DNA from 2 places in the Lysinibacillus sp. NPDC096418 genome. Region 1 is predicted to be linked to the other one. Evidence: riboswitches for the same ligand, from Rfam matches in the RefSeq annotation. Region 1 holds a riboswitch; the other holds the start of a gene.
The links. A riboswitch is a leader RNA that binds a small molecule or an ion and turns the genes downstream of it on or off. The one in region 1 is predicted to bind lysine.

Region 1 (7,706 bases):
GTACCGCAATGGTTTTTCATTATCGCTATTGTGTTTGCAATCTGCTTTGTGCTAGTTGCAGAATGGAATTCGAGAAAATAAGTGAGCCCGATTAAATCGGACTCACTTATTTGTGTTTATTTTAATGTACGTTTTAAAAACTCTTTCGTACGTTCATGCTCTGGGTTTACTAACACTTTTGAAGGTGCTCCTTCTTCTACGATAACACCTTTATCCATAAAGACAACTCGGTCTGCTACTTCTTTCGCAAACTCCATTTCATGCGTAACAACTAGCATTGTATTGCCTTCCTTGGCTAGTTGACGCATTACCTTCAATACCTCCCCTACCATTTCAGGGTCAAGCGCTGAAGTCGGTTCATCAAATAGCATTACTTCTGGATTCATGGACAATGCACGCGCAATTGCAACACGCTGTTTTTGACCACCAGATAACTGTCGAGGCTTCGCGTTGACAAACTGAGACATACCTACAACTTCTAAATATTTCAACGCTACTTTTTCAGATTCTTCTTTTGAACGCTTCAATACTTTCACTTGTCCAACTGTACAATTTTTCAAGACATTATGGTTATTGAATAAATTAAACTGTTGAAATACCATTCCTAAATGAGTACGATATTCTTGAATATTGTGCTTTTCATCTAATATATTTTCACCTTTATAAATGATTCTTCCACCACTTGGCGTTTCGAGTAAGTTGATGCATCGTAAAAGTGTCGATTTTCCAGAGCCTGACGAGCCAATCAGACAAACTACTTCCCCTTTTTGGACTTGGAAATTCACATCCTTTAACACTTGGTTACGGCCAAATGATTTACTTAAATGTTCAATTTGAATGACTGCCATTTGTTCGTCCCCCTATATAATTTCTTTTTGTTCTTTTTTATAAGCATCTGGTCCATCAAGTCGTTTTTCTACATACAGTAAAATGCGTGAAGCTGTAAATGTCATGATGAAGTACAGTACACACGCTACAAAAAATGATTCAAAGTAACGGAAGTTATTACCCGAAATCGACTTTGTTTGGAAGAATAATTCTGTTACGCCGATAACACTTAATACCGCTGTATCTTTAATGTTCATAATTAACTGATTACCCGTAGCAGGTAAAATGTTACGTGCAACTTGTGGTAATACTACGTGAATCATTATCTGCAAATGATTCATACCTATTGCAGAAGCAGCTTCGTATTGTCCTTTATCGATGGATACTATACCACCTCGAACAATTTCAGCCATATACGCTCCTGTATTAAGTGAAACTACTAAAATACCAGCAGTAATAAAGTGCATATCAATACCAAATGCCATATCTAATCCGTAGTAAACTACCATTGCCTGTACAATCATTGGTGTACCACGGAAAAATTCAACGTAACATTTCAGTATAAAATTAAAAAGCTTTAAAACATAATGCTTTACGTTCTTTTTACGTGTTGGAATGGTATGCATAATTCCAATGAAAAATCCGATAAATGCACCAATAATTGTACTAATAATAGATATTAATAACGTATAATACGCCCCTCGTAAAAACATCTGCCAGTTGTTTTCTATAATTGAAAGAATCCATTCTATACTCATGCTGTTCCCCCTAAAAACGCAACAATTGCTTGTTCATTTATAAAACTAACACGGACTATACATATAGTCCGTGCAAATTGTATTACTGTGCTGCCGGTTGTTGAAGAATCGCTTCTTCCATAATTTTTTGACGATCGTCCTCAGAAATACCTTTTAGTATTCCATTGATTTTTTCTAGATTCGTATCACCTTTACGAATACCAACGGCAATAGAAGTATTAGCAATATCAGTATCAAAACCTTTACCAAATGATATGAACTTAAAGTTATCGTTGACACCTTGTGCTGACATTCCTTCAGAACGTGGAGCAACGTATGCATCAATTTCTCCAGCTTCTAATGCTTCACGCATCGCAGAGAAGCTCTCCATTGCTGTTTGTTTGTTAACGCCATCGAATTGATCGATTACATCGTAATTAGAAGTGTTTAACTGTGCTGTTACATTAGCACCTGAGAAATCTTGCATTGATGTTGCATCTTCATATTTACTGCCTTTTTTCACAATGATTCCGAAATCTTCAAATGACACAAACGTGAATTTGTCATTAGCAGCTTGTGCAGAAATTCCTTCTGGACGTTCCGCTACGTAACCATCGATTTTCCCTGCTTCTAATGCTACACGCATTGCAGGAAAGCTTTCCATTGCTGTTTGTTTCTTAACTCCTTGGATTTGATCGATAACATCATAGTTAGAAGTGTTTAACTGAGAAGTAATTTTAGCTCCTGAAAAGTCTTGAATTGATTCAGCTGATTCATATTTACTGCCTTTTTTAATAACCATTACGAAATCAGATGTATAATAGTTTTCTGTGAAGTCAATCGTTTTTTTACGATTTTCTGTTGGAGACATCCCTGCTATAATGGCATCAATTTTTTTTGATTGAAGTGCTGGTACTAAACCATCCCACTCCATTTTAACAATTACTAATTCTTTCCCTAAACCCTCAGCTATTTTTTTAGCCATTTGAATATCATACCCACCTGCATATTCAGCATTGTCTGCAATTTTCACTGCTCCATTTGAATCATCTTGTTGCGTCCAGTTAAATGGCGGGTAACCAGCTTCCATCCCAATTCGAAGCTCGCCCCCTTCTTTAGTTGTAGCACTTCCACCTGCCGTTTCTTCTTTTTTGTCACTAGTGCCACAGGCAGCTAACATAATGGCAGTCATTACTGTTAACATGAATAATAACCATTTTCTCTTCATGAAATCTTCTCCTTTTCTGTAAAAAAATAAGACAACTGTATGAAAAAAACGACCTAAGTTTAGAACTTAGGTCGTACGTTATCAGCAGTTGCCCAAATCCTCACTATAACTTCCATGTTTCCGAGATAGCACAACCTAGTAAACTGGAATTAGATTTACTAGGACAGTCCTGCAACTATTAATTGCAGACCCAGTATAAAAGTACGAGCTCCTTTTATACTTCGGCGACATTTCCTTCTCCATTGCGTCTACGCTTGCTTATACTCAACAATGAACTAATAAATATCGCGCCTCTACCTCACATAGAACGTGAGGTGAAAATATTTAATTGATAAATAGATACTACTATAGCATCACACTTTTAGTCAAGATAATTTCATCATTTTTCTGACTTTTTTAAATTTAATAGCAAGAATCCATTTAGATTTTCCTATCATAAAAGTCTTAGTACAAAAAAAGTGCTACGAAACAAGTTTGTCTCGTAGCACTTTCGTAACTTAAAATTATGAATTCAATAATAAATCTTCTGGGTTTTCAAGAAGCTCTTTAACTGTTTTTAAGAAACCTACAGAATCTTTACCATCGATAATACGGTGGTCATAAGATAATGCTAAGTACATCATTGGACGGATTGCAACCTCACCGTCAACTTCAACTGGACGTTTTTTGATTGAGTGCATACCAAGGATAGCTGCTTGTGTACCGTTCATAATTGGTGTTGACATTAATGAACCGAATACACCACCATTTGTGATTGTGAATGAGCCACCAGATAAGTCATTTAGACCTAATTTTTTGTCGCGTGCTTTTTTCGCTAAGTCTGCAATTGAGTTTTCAATTTCAGAGAAGTTTTTACGGTCAGCATCGCGTACAACTGGTACAACTAGTCCTTCTTCAGTAGATACTGCTACACCAATATCAAAGAAGTTGTTTAAGTGGATTTCATCGCCAACAATTTGAGCGTTCACGTATGGATATTTTTTAAGAGCTGCAACTACTGCTTTTGTGAAGAATGACATGAAACCAAGTTTAGAACCTGTTGATTCAAAGAACTGGTCTTTTTTACGAGAGCGAAGTGCCATCACATTTGTCATATCGACTTCGTTGAAAGTAGTTAACATAGCTGTTGATTGTTTAACTTCTAATAGACGTTTTGCAATTGTTTGACGACGACGGCTCATTTTTTCAACCGTTACACGTGATTCGTCAACTGCAACGACCGCTTTAGGAGCTGCTGCTACTGGTGCTGCTACTACTGGTGCAGTTCCGTGTGCCGCTACGTCTTGTACACGTACACGACCTTGTGGATCTACAGGAGATACAGCTGCAAGGTCAATCCCTTTTTCACGAGCAAGCTTGCGTGCCGCTGGAGAAGCGATAACGCGTTCACCAGAAGTTTCTTCTACTACTGGTGCAGGTGCTGCTTGTGGAGTTGGAACTGCCACAGCTTCAACTGCTGCTGCTGGAGCAGGTGCTGCACCTTCGCCAGCCTCTACAACTGCGATTACTTGTCCTACAAGAACAGTATCACCTTCGCCAGCAAGAATTTGTGTTAACACACCAGCTTCTTCAGAAATGATTTCTGCATTTACTTTATCAGTTTCAAGTTCAACGATGAACTCACCTTTTTCTACACGGTCGCCCACTTTTTTAACCCATTGAGCGATGCTACCTTCTGTAATCGATTCTGCTAATTCAGGGACTTTAATTTCAGCCACTTTCATTTCCTCCTTTGATGTTTACAAACATCTTATTTCACATGTAAGGCTACCATACTTATAGCCTTACATGCCATAGTTATATCAAAATTGTTTCAACGTAATTGCTCCTGCTGCTTTGTAGTCAGTAAAGGAAAAAATTGACGTATAGACTTAACTATTCATTTGATTGCCAATGAATATAGTGAATTATTTTGCTAATGCTTCTGCAAGTAATTTTGCTTGTGCTGCTTTATGTGAGTCTGCATCACCTTCAGCAGTTGAAGACATAGCTGGACGACCAACATATGTTAATTTTTTGCCGTTATCGTTAGCAATATCAATCATATATTGTGTTGCAAATAAGTATGAACCTTGGTTTTTCGGTTCTTCTTGTACCCATACAAGTTCTTTTGCATTTGGATAGCGTTTAACGATAGCTGCAATTTTCTCTTCTGGGAATGGATAAAGCTGCTCTACTCTTACAATGTGTAAGTGGTCGAACTCAGAACCGTCACCAATTTGGTCAGCTAAGTCAATTGTTACTTTACCTGAACCGAATAGAATACGCTCTACTTTATCTGGGTTACCGCCAAGACCATCTTGTTCAAGCACTGTTTGGAAGCTTCCTTGTGACAGCTGTTCAGCAGTTGCACCAGCAAGTGGGTGACGAAGTAAATATTTAGGTGTTACAACAACTAACGGACGAATAGAATCTGTACCTAGCATTGCTGCTTGACGACGTAATAAGTGGTAGTAGTTTGCTGCATTTGAGCAGTATGCTACAGTCCAGTTATTTTCAGCTGAAAGTTGTAAATAACGTTCCATACGGCTTGAAGAGTGCTCTGGACCTTGCCCTTCATAACCATGTGGTAATAGCATTACTAAGCCTGATTTTTGACCCCATTTAGCACGACTTGATGAGATAAAGTTATCAAACATAACTTGTGCCATATTCGCAAAGTCGCCAAATTGAGCTTCCCAAACAGATAAGCTATTTGGATTTTCCATGTTATAACCATATTCGAAGCCTACTACACCTGCTTCAGTAAGTGGTGAATTGTAAACAGCGAATGAAGCTTTCGCATCAGAAATATTGTGAAGCGGTGTAAACTCGCTATTGTTATTTTTATCATGTAACACTAAGTGACGTTGCGAGAACGTACCACGTTGTGCATCTTGACCTGTGAAGCGTACAGACTTACCATCTTGTAGGATTGAAGCATACGCCAAAGTTTCTGCATGGCCCCAGTCAATTTTGCCTGTTTCAAATGCATCTTCACGCTTTTTCAAAATTTTAGAAAGTTTATTTTGTGGTTCGAAACTTTCAGGCCAAGCTAGTAATTCTTCATTAATTTTTTTCAGGCGATCTTTATCTACTCCTGTTTCTACAACAGGGAAACCATCTTTTACCGCGTCTGGCATTTCAATGATGATATGTTCTGCTGTTTCGCCTACTTCTTTAACGTGATCATAAGATGCTTGCATTTCAGCATAAACAGTTGTGTCTAATGTAGCTACTTCATCATTTGTAACAACACCTTCAGATGCTAATTGCTCACCGTAAAGAACACGAACTGTAGGGTGTTTCGGCACAATAGCATATGTTTGTGGGTTTGTAACTGTTGGATCATCTGTTTCATTATGACCGTAACGACGGTAACCGATTAAATCCACTAAAATATCTTTACCGAATTTTTGACGATATTCAAATGCGAAACGCGCTACTTGCACAACTGCTTCTGGTGCATCGGCATTCACGTGTACAACTGGTACTTCAAAACCTTTAGCAGGGTCCGAAGAATATACAGAAGAACGTGAATCAAAGTGTTCCGTAGTGAAGCCAATCATATTATTCGAGATCACATGGATTGAACCACCAGTAGAGAAACCGCTAGTTTTTGCAAAGTTTAAAGTTTCTGTTACAATTCCTTGTCCTGGGAATGCAGCATCACCATGTACTAAAACTGCTAATGATTTAGATACATCTTGTGTTGGTGCGCCAGCATTTGTTGTATCATCTTGTGCTGCACGTGTTTGACCTGCAACAATTGGTGCTACTACTTCTAAGTGAGATGGATTGTATGCAAGTTTTATTTTCATACCTGTTGGGCTTGTATATGTTGCACCCATGTGGTATTTTACGTCATTTGTCCAACCTTTAGTAATTTCTAATGACCCATCTTTTGGTAAGAAATGTTCATTTGAAACGTGTGCAAAGTCAGCGAACATCATATCGTACGGTTTACGTACAATGTGTGTAAGAACGTTTAAGCGACCACGGTGAGCCATACCAATTTGGAGATTTTTCATATTGTTAGCATTTGATTGATTAGAGATTTCATCCATTAATACAACCAATGTATCTAAACCTTCAATTGAGAAACGTTTTTGCCCTACAAAAGTTTTATGGATGAATTTTTCAAAGCCTTCAACTCGAGTTAAACGATCTAAAATCGCTTTCTTCTCTTCCACAGTAAGTTTAGCTTTTAAAGAACCAGATTCGATTTTACTTTGAATCCAAGCACGCTCCTCAGGATGCACAACATGTGCAAACTCAAAAGCAATTTTGTCAGTATATAATGATTTAAGGTAATTTATAGCATCTTTTCCATTATTAACGCTTACAGGCACTTCGTTAAAGAAAAGCGCTGCTGGCATCTCAACTAAATCTGATTCAGTTAAGCCATATGCACTTAATTCAATACGAGAAGTATCTAATTTGCGATCTTTTAATGGGTAAATATCAGCAGCTAAATGCCCTTGGTTACGAATAGCATCTGCAAGTTGTACTGCAGCTAATACTTTTTTGAAATTACCTGGTTCAACATTCACCGCTTCGCTTACTTCACCAGTAGCTAATGCAGGTGCACCAAACTGTTGGAATAAAGTAACAAGTTCAGCTTCTACTTCATCAGGAGACTGTAAGTATAAGTCGTATTGCTCCATCACGTATCCTAAGTTAGGACCAGAAAAAGCTGACCATGGAGAACTTACAGTTGTAACGTTGTTCGACATGAAAAAAAACCTCCAAATTTTGCCTATAGGCAGTTACATTAATTAAATTACAATTAATTATATAATATTTTCACGTTCATTAAAAGATGGTTCGACACAATTTATACATAATTTAAAGAACGTTTTTTCCATCTCAATCTTACTACTCTTCGCAGAAAATACAACTCTTTTTAGCAAATTAAGCATTTTTTTTCATGA
Region 2 (7,706 bases), on a different contig from region 1:
GGCAGTCGCTTCATGTTGTGGATGCACGAGATACTTTGGATGAGCAGGCTATTTTTGAAAAGCTGCTTATGCATATTCAATTTGCAACTAATAATGGTAAAATTCGTCCTACCATCACTGTTTTTGCACCAGGACGAGTACGTATTTGGAATCATCAACTTATACGGTATGCTGGTTATGAAACGGCAGAGGGCATTGTGGGTGACCCACATTCCGTGTCATTTACAAAGATTTGCGAGTCACTAGGGTGGAAAGGTGAAGGGACAGCGTTTGATGTGTTACCTCTTGTTGTACAGGTGGATGAGCGTTCGCCACAAGTGTTTTCAATTCCACAGGAGTCCATATTAGAAGTGCCAATTCGTCATCCTGAGCGTGAGGAAGTTGATGCACTGGGTATGAAATGGTATGCAGTGCCGATTATTTCGAGCATGCGCATCCAAATGGCGGGTATCGATTTTCAGGCAGCACCTTTTAATGGTTGGTATATGGGTACAGAAATAGGTGCACGCAATTTAGCCGATCATGACCGCTACGATATACTTCCAGCTATAGCTAACATTTTCGGGCTTGATACAACAAAGCAAGCATCACTTTGGAAAGACCGTGCACTTGTAGAGCTTAACATTGCCGTGTTGCATTCCTTTAAAGAAGACGGTGTGAGCATTGTCGATCACCACACAGCAGCACAGCAATTTAAGCTATTTGAGGAGGCTGAGGCTACTGCAGGGCGTGAATTTACTGGGAACTGGAGTTGGCTTATTCCACCGTTATCGCCAGCAGCAACGCATATTTTTCACAAACCGTATGTGAATGTGTACAACACACCAAATTATTTCTACCAAAAGCCACCCTATTAAGTAAAAAAGGCATCTCATCGTAATATAGATGAGATGCCTTTTTATAACTAACTAATTCACATATTCATTTTTGGAAGCCCTCATAGCACTTGCAAATAGTAATAACACCACAACAATAAATAGCCAGCCTGCAATGTCCCAGCCGCCGAGTAGATCGTGTAAATAGCCAAATAATATAGGACCAGAGGCAGCAAGTAAATAGCCGGCAGACTGTGCAAAGCCTGATAAATCAGCAGCTTCGTAGGCTGTACGCGTTCGTAATGTAAATAACATCATAGCCAGTGCGAACGAAGCACCGCCAGCTAGTCCTAAAAATACCATCCAAAGAACAGCCAAACTTGTCCACTCCATGACTAGACCGATAAAGCCAATTAAATAAAACGCTGTAAAAATTATTACGAGTGGGCGTTGAGATTTCATTTTACTAGCGAAAATAGGTGTAAGAATAGCCATTGGAATTTGTGAGAACTGCATTGCTGAGAACATCCATCCAGCACGCTCTGCTGGTAAGCCTTGAGCTATATAGATTTCAGGAATCCAAGCAGCAGTTGTGTAAAATAGTAGAGATTGTAAGCCCATGGCGCCAGTTACTGCCCAAGTTACTGGGGATTTCCACAATGGGATACGAGCGTTCGTAGTAGCAACAGTGGATTCAGGATTATTGAACTTCAATTGTGGAATCCAAATAAGTATTGTGATGACAACAAGGACAATAGATAGTGCGAGCGCTCCTTGCCAGCCAAATGATGAATTAGCAATCGGATAACTAATACCCGCTCCAATACCTGCGGAAAGGTTCATTGACATTGTGAAGCAAGCCATTAGTAAACCGACGTGATAAGGAAATTTCAATTTTAGAAGGCCTGGAATTAGTACATTCCCAAAAGAGATTGCAACGCCAATAAGTATCGTTCCGAATACAAGTAATTCCGTTGTACCAAGTGAGCGCAATACGATACCAAGCGCCAGCAAAATTGTTGATAATAGTAATGTTAATTCTAGTCCAAGTTTGCGTGCCACAACAGGTGCAAATGGTGACACCACTGCAAAGGCCAGCAATGGGATGGTCGTTAAAAAGCCTGCCAATACATTAGATATACCAAGTCCTTCGCGAATGAAGGAAATTGATGGACCAACGGCAGTTAGTGGCATACGTAAAGTAGAGGCTATAAATATAATACCAATGACAAGTAATAATGTCGTACCTGTCCAGCTTATTTTTTTACTAGAATAAGTAGAGTGTTCATGAGTCGTCAAAGTTAAGACCTCCTGAATTAAAAGTTATAATTCGAATCACTATATCATTTTATCATACTAAAAAAAATGGTAGAAAGTTCACAAAATACTGAATATTATTATGTGCATTGAAATGTATATTGGTATATGTTAAGATTTATACATCATAAATTTAATAAATTAATGCCTCATGTTTGTATTGAGGTAGAGGTCGCGTTATTTAAGAGTATGCTAATGGAAATGACAAGCATTAATGAAATTAGCTGAAAGGAAATATCGCCGAAGTGTGAAGGGACTTGAAAACTTCATGCTGGGGCTGTCTCCGAAAGGAACAGAACTGTCACGTTTTGATCGACGTGTTGTGCTATCGAGTTTTAAAGAACAGAGGAATTCTACTTAGCCATCGCATCGTGTTGTGATGGTGTTTTTTTGCCTCTAAAAAGGAAGGAAGCAAATAACGTGAGTGAGATAAAAGTAAATCAGTTAGGGAATAAAGCTCCGAAACTGAAAAAAGAATTGAAAAGTCGTCATATCACTATGATTTCTCTTGGTGGAACAATTGGTACAGGGCTATTTTTAGCAAGTGGTGGTGCAATAGCTCAGGCAGGTCCTGGGGGTGCGCTACTAGCCTATGCATTAATCGGGGTCATGGTGTACTTCTTAATGACAAGTCTAGGTGAGATGGCCGCATATATGCCATCCTCGGGTTCATTTAGTACGTATGCTACAAAATTTGTCGATCCAGCATTGGGCTTCGCACTTGGCTGGAACTACTGGTATAACTGGGCAATTACAATTGCAGCAGAAATTGCAGCTGTATCGCTTATTATGAAATATTGGTTCCCAGATAGCTCTTCTGCATTATGGACAGTCATGTTCATTGCAATTGTTTTAACATTTAACTTATTATCTGTAAAAAGCTATGGTGAAAGTGAATATTGGTTTTCGATGATTAAAGTCGCAACGGTAATAGTATTCATCATCGTCAGCATACTAATGATTTTCGGTATTTTAGGTGGACAAGCTCCGGTAGGCTTTACGAATTTCTTCATTAGTGATGGGCCGTTCCATGGTGGTTTCTTAGCGACATTCGGTATCTTCTTGGCAGCAGGTTTCTCGTTCCAAGGGACAGAATTATTAGGGGTTACGGCTGGTGAAACAGATGACCCAGGTAAAAACATTCCAAAGGCTGTAAAATCAGTTTTCTGGCGTATTATTTTATTCTATATTTTAGCGATTGCTGCAATCGGGATGTTGATTCCATTTACAGATGAGCGTTTACTATCTGAAGATATTGCTGTATCACCGTTTACATTAGTATTCGACCGCTTAGGTATTGCTTTCGCCGCTTCATTTATGAATGCGATTATTTTAACGGCGATGCTTTCGGCAGGTAACTCAGGGCTTTACGCAGCGTCACGTATGCTATGGAATCTTGCAGTAGATGGGCATGCACCGAAAATTTTCATGAAACTTAGCCGTCGTGGTATTCCTATTTATGCGTTACTAGTGACATTAGCAGTAGGAAGTTTAGCGTTTCTTGCCTCATTCTTTGGTGATGGCGTTGTCTATATGTGGTTACTGAACGCTTCTGGTATGTCAGGCTTCATTGCATGGCTTGGAATTGCGATAAGTCACTATCGTTTCCGTAAAGCATTTGAGGCACAAGGTTTGGATCTAAAATTACTGCCGTATAAATCGAAATTATTCCCGTTTGGTCCGTTATTCGCCTTTACGGTATGTATGATTGTTGTTTTAGGTCAGAACTACACAGCCTTTGTGGGAGGAACAATTGACTGGTATGGTGTGCTTGTATCATACATTGGTATTCCACTGTTTTTAGCGCTTTGGTTTGGCTATAAAATAAAAAATAAAACAAAAATTGTTCCACTGAAAAATTGTGATTTAACTGTGGAGAAATAAAGAGAACGAGGTGCACCTACGCACCTCGTTTTTTATTGTTAAGGAAACTATAGATTTTTTATTTTTGGATAACCTAGGGCATTGTCGCCGTCTAGGCTAAAGCACTACATCCTCGAGCGAAAGTGGTGAAGCGTTTACTTTCGCAAGTAGCTGTCGGATGTAAACGAGCGCTTTAGCGCATTTGTTATGCAAAAATCGTCTGCCAAAGCAGATAAATATTCAAGCTAACAACAATTGCTACGACAATCCAGCCGAGAATGGAAGTGATTTTATGATTCACTAGGCCACCCATAATTTCTTTTTTACTCGTAAACATGACAAGGGGGACAAGAGCAAAGGCTATCCCGAATGACAAGATCACTTGACTTAAGACAAGTGCATGAGTTGCATTTACACCAGATGCAATTATGGCAAGTGGTGGAATCATTGTAATGGCACGACGTAAATAAAGTGGAATTCGTCTTCTGATAAATCCCTGCATGACAACATCTCCAGCTAGCGTACCCACAGAAGAACTTGCCAAACCAGCGATCAGTAGCCCGAGTCCAAATGAAATAGCAGCCATCGGACCTAGTGCATCACGTAGTCCATTAAATGCTACGTCTAAATCTTCTACCACAAGCCCCTGTGTATGGAACACTGCCGCAGCAATGATGAGCATACTCATATTGATGGCACCTGCAATAATCATAGCTACTACGATATCGATAAACTCAAAGCGGAATATACGGCGTTTTTCACTTTCATTACGTCCGACAATCCGACTTTGTGTTAAAGAGGAATGTAAGTAAATAGCATGAGGCATTACTGTTGCCCCTAAAATTCCTGTAGCAAGTAATAGTGAATCTACTCCTTCGAATTGAGGTGTTAACATTCCCATAGCCACGCCGCCCCAGTCAGGCTGTGCTAAAAAAGTTTGAAATGCAAACGCCATTACCACAATGAGTACCATGCCCGAAATGCCAGCTTCAAAGGCACGAAAACCACGTCGTTGTAATTCTAAAATAGCAAATGAGCCAACCGCGGTAATGAGAGCAGCAGGAAGCATTGGGATGTTAAATAGCAAGTATAGACCAAGTGCTGCACCGATAAATTCAGCAAGATCGGTTGCAATGATGACGAGCTCAGCTTGAATCCATAAAAAGATAGATGTTTTTTTAGAGAAGTTTTCCCGTGAGATTTCTGGCAAGTTTTTACCTGTCGCAATACCGAGTTTAGCTGATAAGGATTGAATGAGCACCGCCATTAAATTTGAAAAAGCAATAACCCATAAAAGTAAATAGCCGTACTGTGAACCAGCAGTAATATTCGTTGCGAAGTTGCCCGGATCTATATAGGCAACTGCTGCGATAAAAGCTGGGCCAAGAAAAGGTAAAATACGTCGCCAACCTTTTACATCCCCATCCAAAACTGCCTCTGCTGTTGTCTTTGTAATTTTTTTATAAACCATAATGTGCCCCCATTCTTTATTAAAAGTATCGTTATCGAAAAAATGTTTCTCTAAGGAAAGTTTAGTTATATTTTATGGCTACTTTTTTGAAAAATACAGTTATTTGCCTAAATACTAAAATAAATAAAATCTACAGTAAATGAAGGCATACTTGCAGAGCTAGTCTAGATACAACTTATTTCTAATCATTTTCTAATTAGACTTTCACCCCCCGCATCGTTTACGATTAAAAAAAACTTGAGGAATGACGCCATATGACGAATCGGATTTTAATTATAGAAGATGAAGAAAGTATTGCACGTGTATTACAGCTGGAGTTGCAATTTGAGGGGTATGAAGCAGAGATGGCGCACACTGGGACGGATGGATTGCTGAAATATCGGGAACAAAATTGGGACTTGGTGTTACTTGATATTATGCTACCTGAAATGAGTGGGTTAGATGTGTTAAAACGTATTCGTGCAACGGAATCGTATACCCCTGTCATTATGTTGACGGCAAAGGGGGAGGTAGAAGATAAGGTCAAGGGTCTCGATCTCGGCGCAAACGACTATATGACAAAGCCTTTTGAAATTGAAGAGTTGCTGGCAAGAATTCGCACAGCACTAAGGTTTTCAAAGCGACCCATCGAGCAAGAACCACAGACTACTTTCGGACAATTATCAATTAATGAACAAACGCGTGATGTTTTATATTTCGGGGAGCATGTGTATTTGACTCCGCGGGAATACGAGCTTTTGCTTTACTTACTGAGGCATCCAAAGCAGGTACTAACACGAGAGCAAATTTTAGAAGCGGTGTGGGGCTATAATTACTATGGTGATACGAATGTTGTTGATGTATATATCCGTTATGTTCGTCAAAAACTTGAGGCGGCGAACAACACGCCAATTATTCAGACGGTTCGTGGCGTTGGGTACGTCTTAAAGGGGTCAGCGAATGAAGCTTAAAACCAAAATTCATTTGCTAACGACTTTGCTCATGCTAGTGATTTTAGTGGCGACGAATATTGGCGTATATTTTTTGTATGAAGAGCTTGCGTACGATACCGAATATAAGCAGTTGCAACATCGTGGGGATGAACTAAGTACGGCGCTTAGCAAGCTGGAGGTACAGACGAATATACAGCAGGTAATTCGTGCGTACATGCCAACGGATGGAGCAGTTCATGTTTATGATGAAAGGCAGAACTTGAAAATGAAGGTACAGGCGACCCTTGATATGCAAGATGCGAAATATATTACATTCGAGATGCCGGCAATTTGGCCTGATGGGACGGTTGTAGAAATTGAACTAGTTCAGTCAATGGAAGAAGTAATGAGGACAATGAGTTTGCTGAAAATTATTTTAATACTGGTGACGCTTTTGGCAGCAATTCCTATCCTTTTAGCCAGCCTCGCATTAAGTCGCCTCATTCTACAGCCACTTGAACGGTTAAGTACTACGATGAAAAAAAGTGCGGATACTGGAAAGTACGAGAAAATCGAGTTAACGGACAAGGGCAAAGATGAGTTAACCGAAATAAGTCGGACCTTTAATGGCATGATGGAGAAGCTCGAACAGCATTATCAAAAACAGCAGCAATTTGTATCAAATGCTTCCCATGAACTGAAAACACCTATTACAGTTATTGAAAGCTACGCAAAATTACTTCTACGTCGAGGTTTTGATAATGAAGCGGTTACCAAAGAGTCACTACAAGCAATAGCCAATGAATCTGCACGTATGCATGAGATGGTATTACAGCTACTAGAACTAGCAAAAAACAAGGAACAGTTAGATGTCCAGTGGGAACAAATAGAGCTAGCATCCTTACTAGAAAATACAGCAACACAAATGCAGCAAGCATATCATAGACCTTTTATCGTAGATGAGGCTGTACCAGACCACATTTATAGCGATGAAAAAATGCTCAAGCAGCTACTGTTCATCTTACTTGATAATGCACGCAAATATAGTGAGGGCAAGATACAGATACATGCGTCTGAAGATAATCAATATGTTTTTGTTACGATTCAAGATTTTGGTGATGGGATTCCAGAGGAGCATCTATCACATTTATTTGAACGTTTTTACCGCGTGGGTAAGGACCGCAATCGTAAAACAGGTGGTACTGGTCTAGGGCTTGCGATTGCCAAAGAGCTTGCAAATCAGCTACTGATTAAGATAGAAGTCGAAAGTGCAGTGGGCAAAGGTTCAAGCTTTACGTTATGCATACCAAAGGAGGAGCAGCAATGAAG

Region 2: another riboswitch for lysine. It lies ahead of ACIQZG_RS08925 (amino acid permease); the one in region 1 lies ahead of ACIQZG_RS23605 (transporter substrate-binding domain-containing protein).

What each region holds. Positions count from the first base shown of each region.
Region 1 is NZ_JBIWEY010000057.1:9,081-16,786, reverse strand. Features, by position in the region: gene ACIQZG_RS23615 (amino acid ABC transporter ATP-binding protein) at 117-848, opposite strand; gene ACIQZG_RS23610 (amino acid ABC transporter permease) at 861-1,586, opposite strand; gene ACIQZG_RS23605 (transporter substrate-binding domain-containing protein) at 1,669-2,793, opposite strand; lysine riboswitch at 2,912-3,097, opposite strand; gene odhB (2-oxoglutarate dehydrogenase complex dihydrolipoyllysine-residue succinyltransferase) at 3,297-4,511, opposite strand; gene ACIQZG_RS23595 (2-oxoglutarate dehydrogenase E1 component) at 4,701-7,508, opposite strand.
Region 2 is NZ_JBIWEY010000007.1:137,786-145,491, reverse strand. Features, by position in the region: gene ACIQZG_RS08935 (nitric oxide synthase oxygenase) at 1-857, shown strand, start outside; gene ACIQZG_RS08930 (CynX/NimT family MFS transporter) at 909-2,114, opposite strand; lysine riboswitch at 2,291-2,468, shown strand; gene ACIQZG_RS08925 (amino acid permease) at 2,553-4,016, shown strand; gene ACIQZG_RS08920 (Nramp family divalent metal transporter) at 4,201-5,466, opposite strand; gene ACIQZG_RS08915 (response regulator transcription factor) at 5,721-6,416, shown strand; gene ACIQZG_RS08910 (HAMP domain-containing sensor histidine kinase) at 6,406-7,704, shown strand; gene ACIQZG_RS08905 (PepSY domain-containing protein) at 7,701-7,706, shown strand, end outside.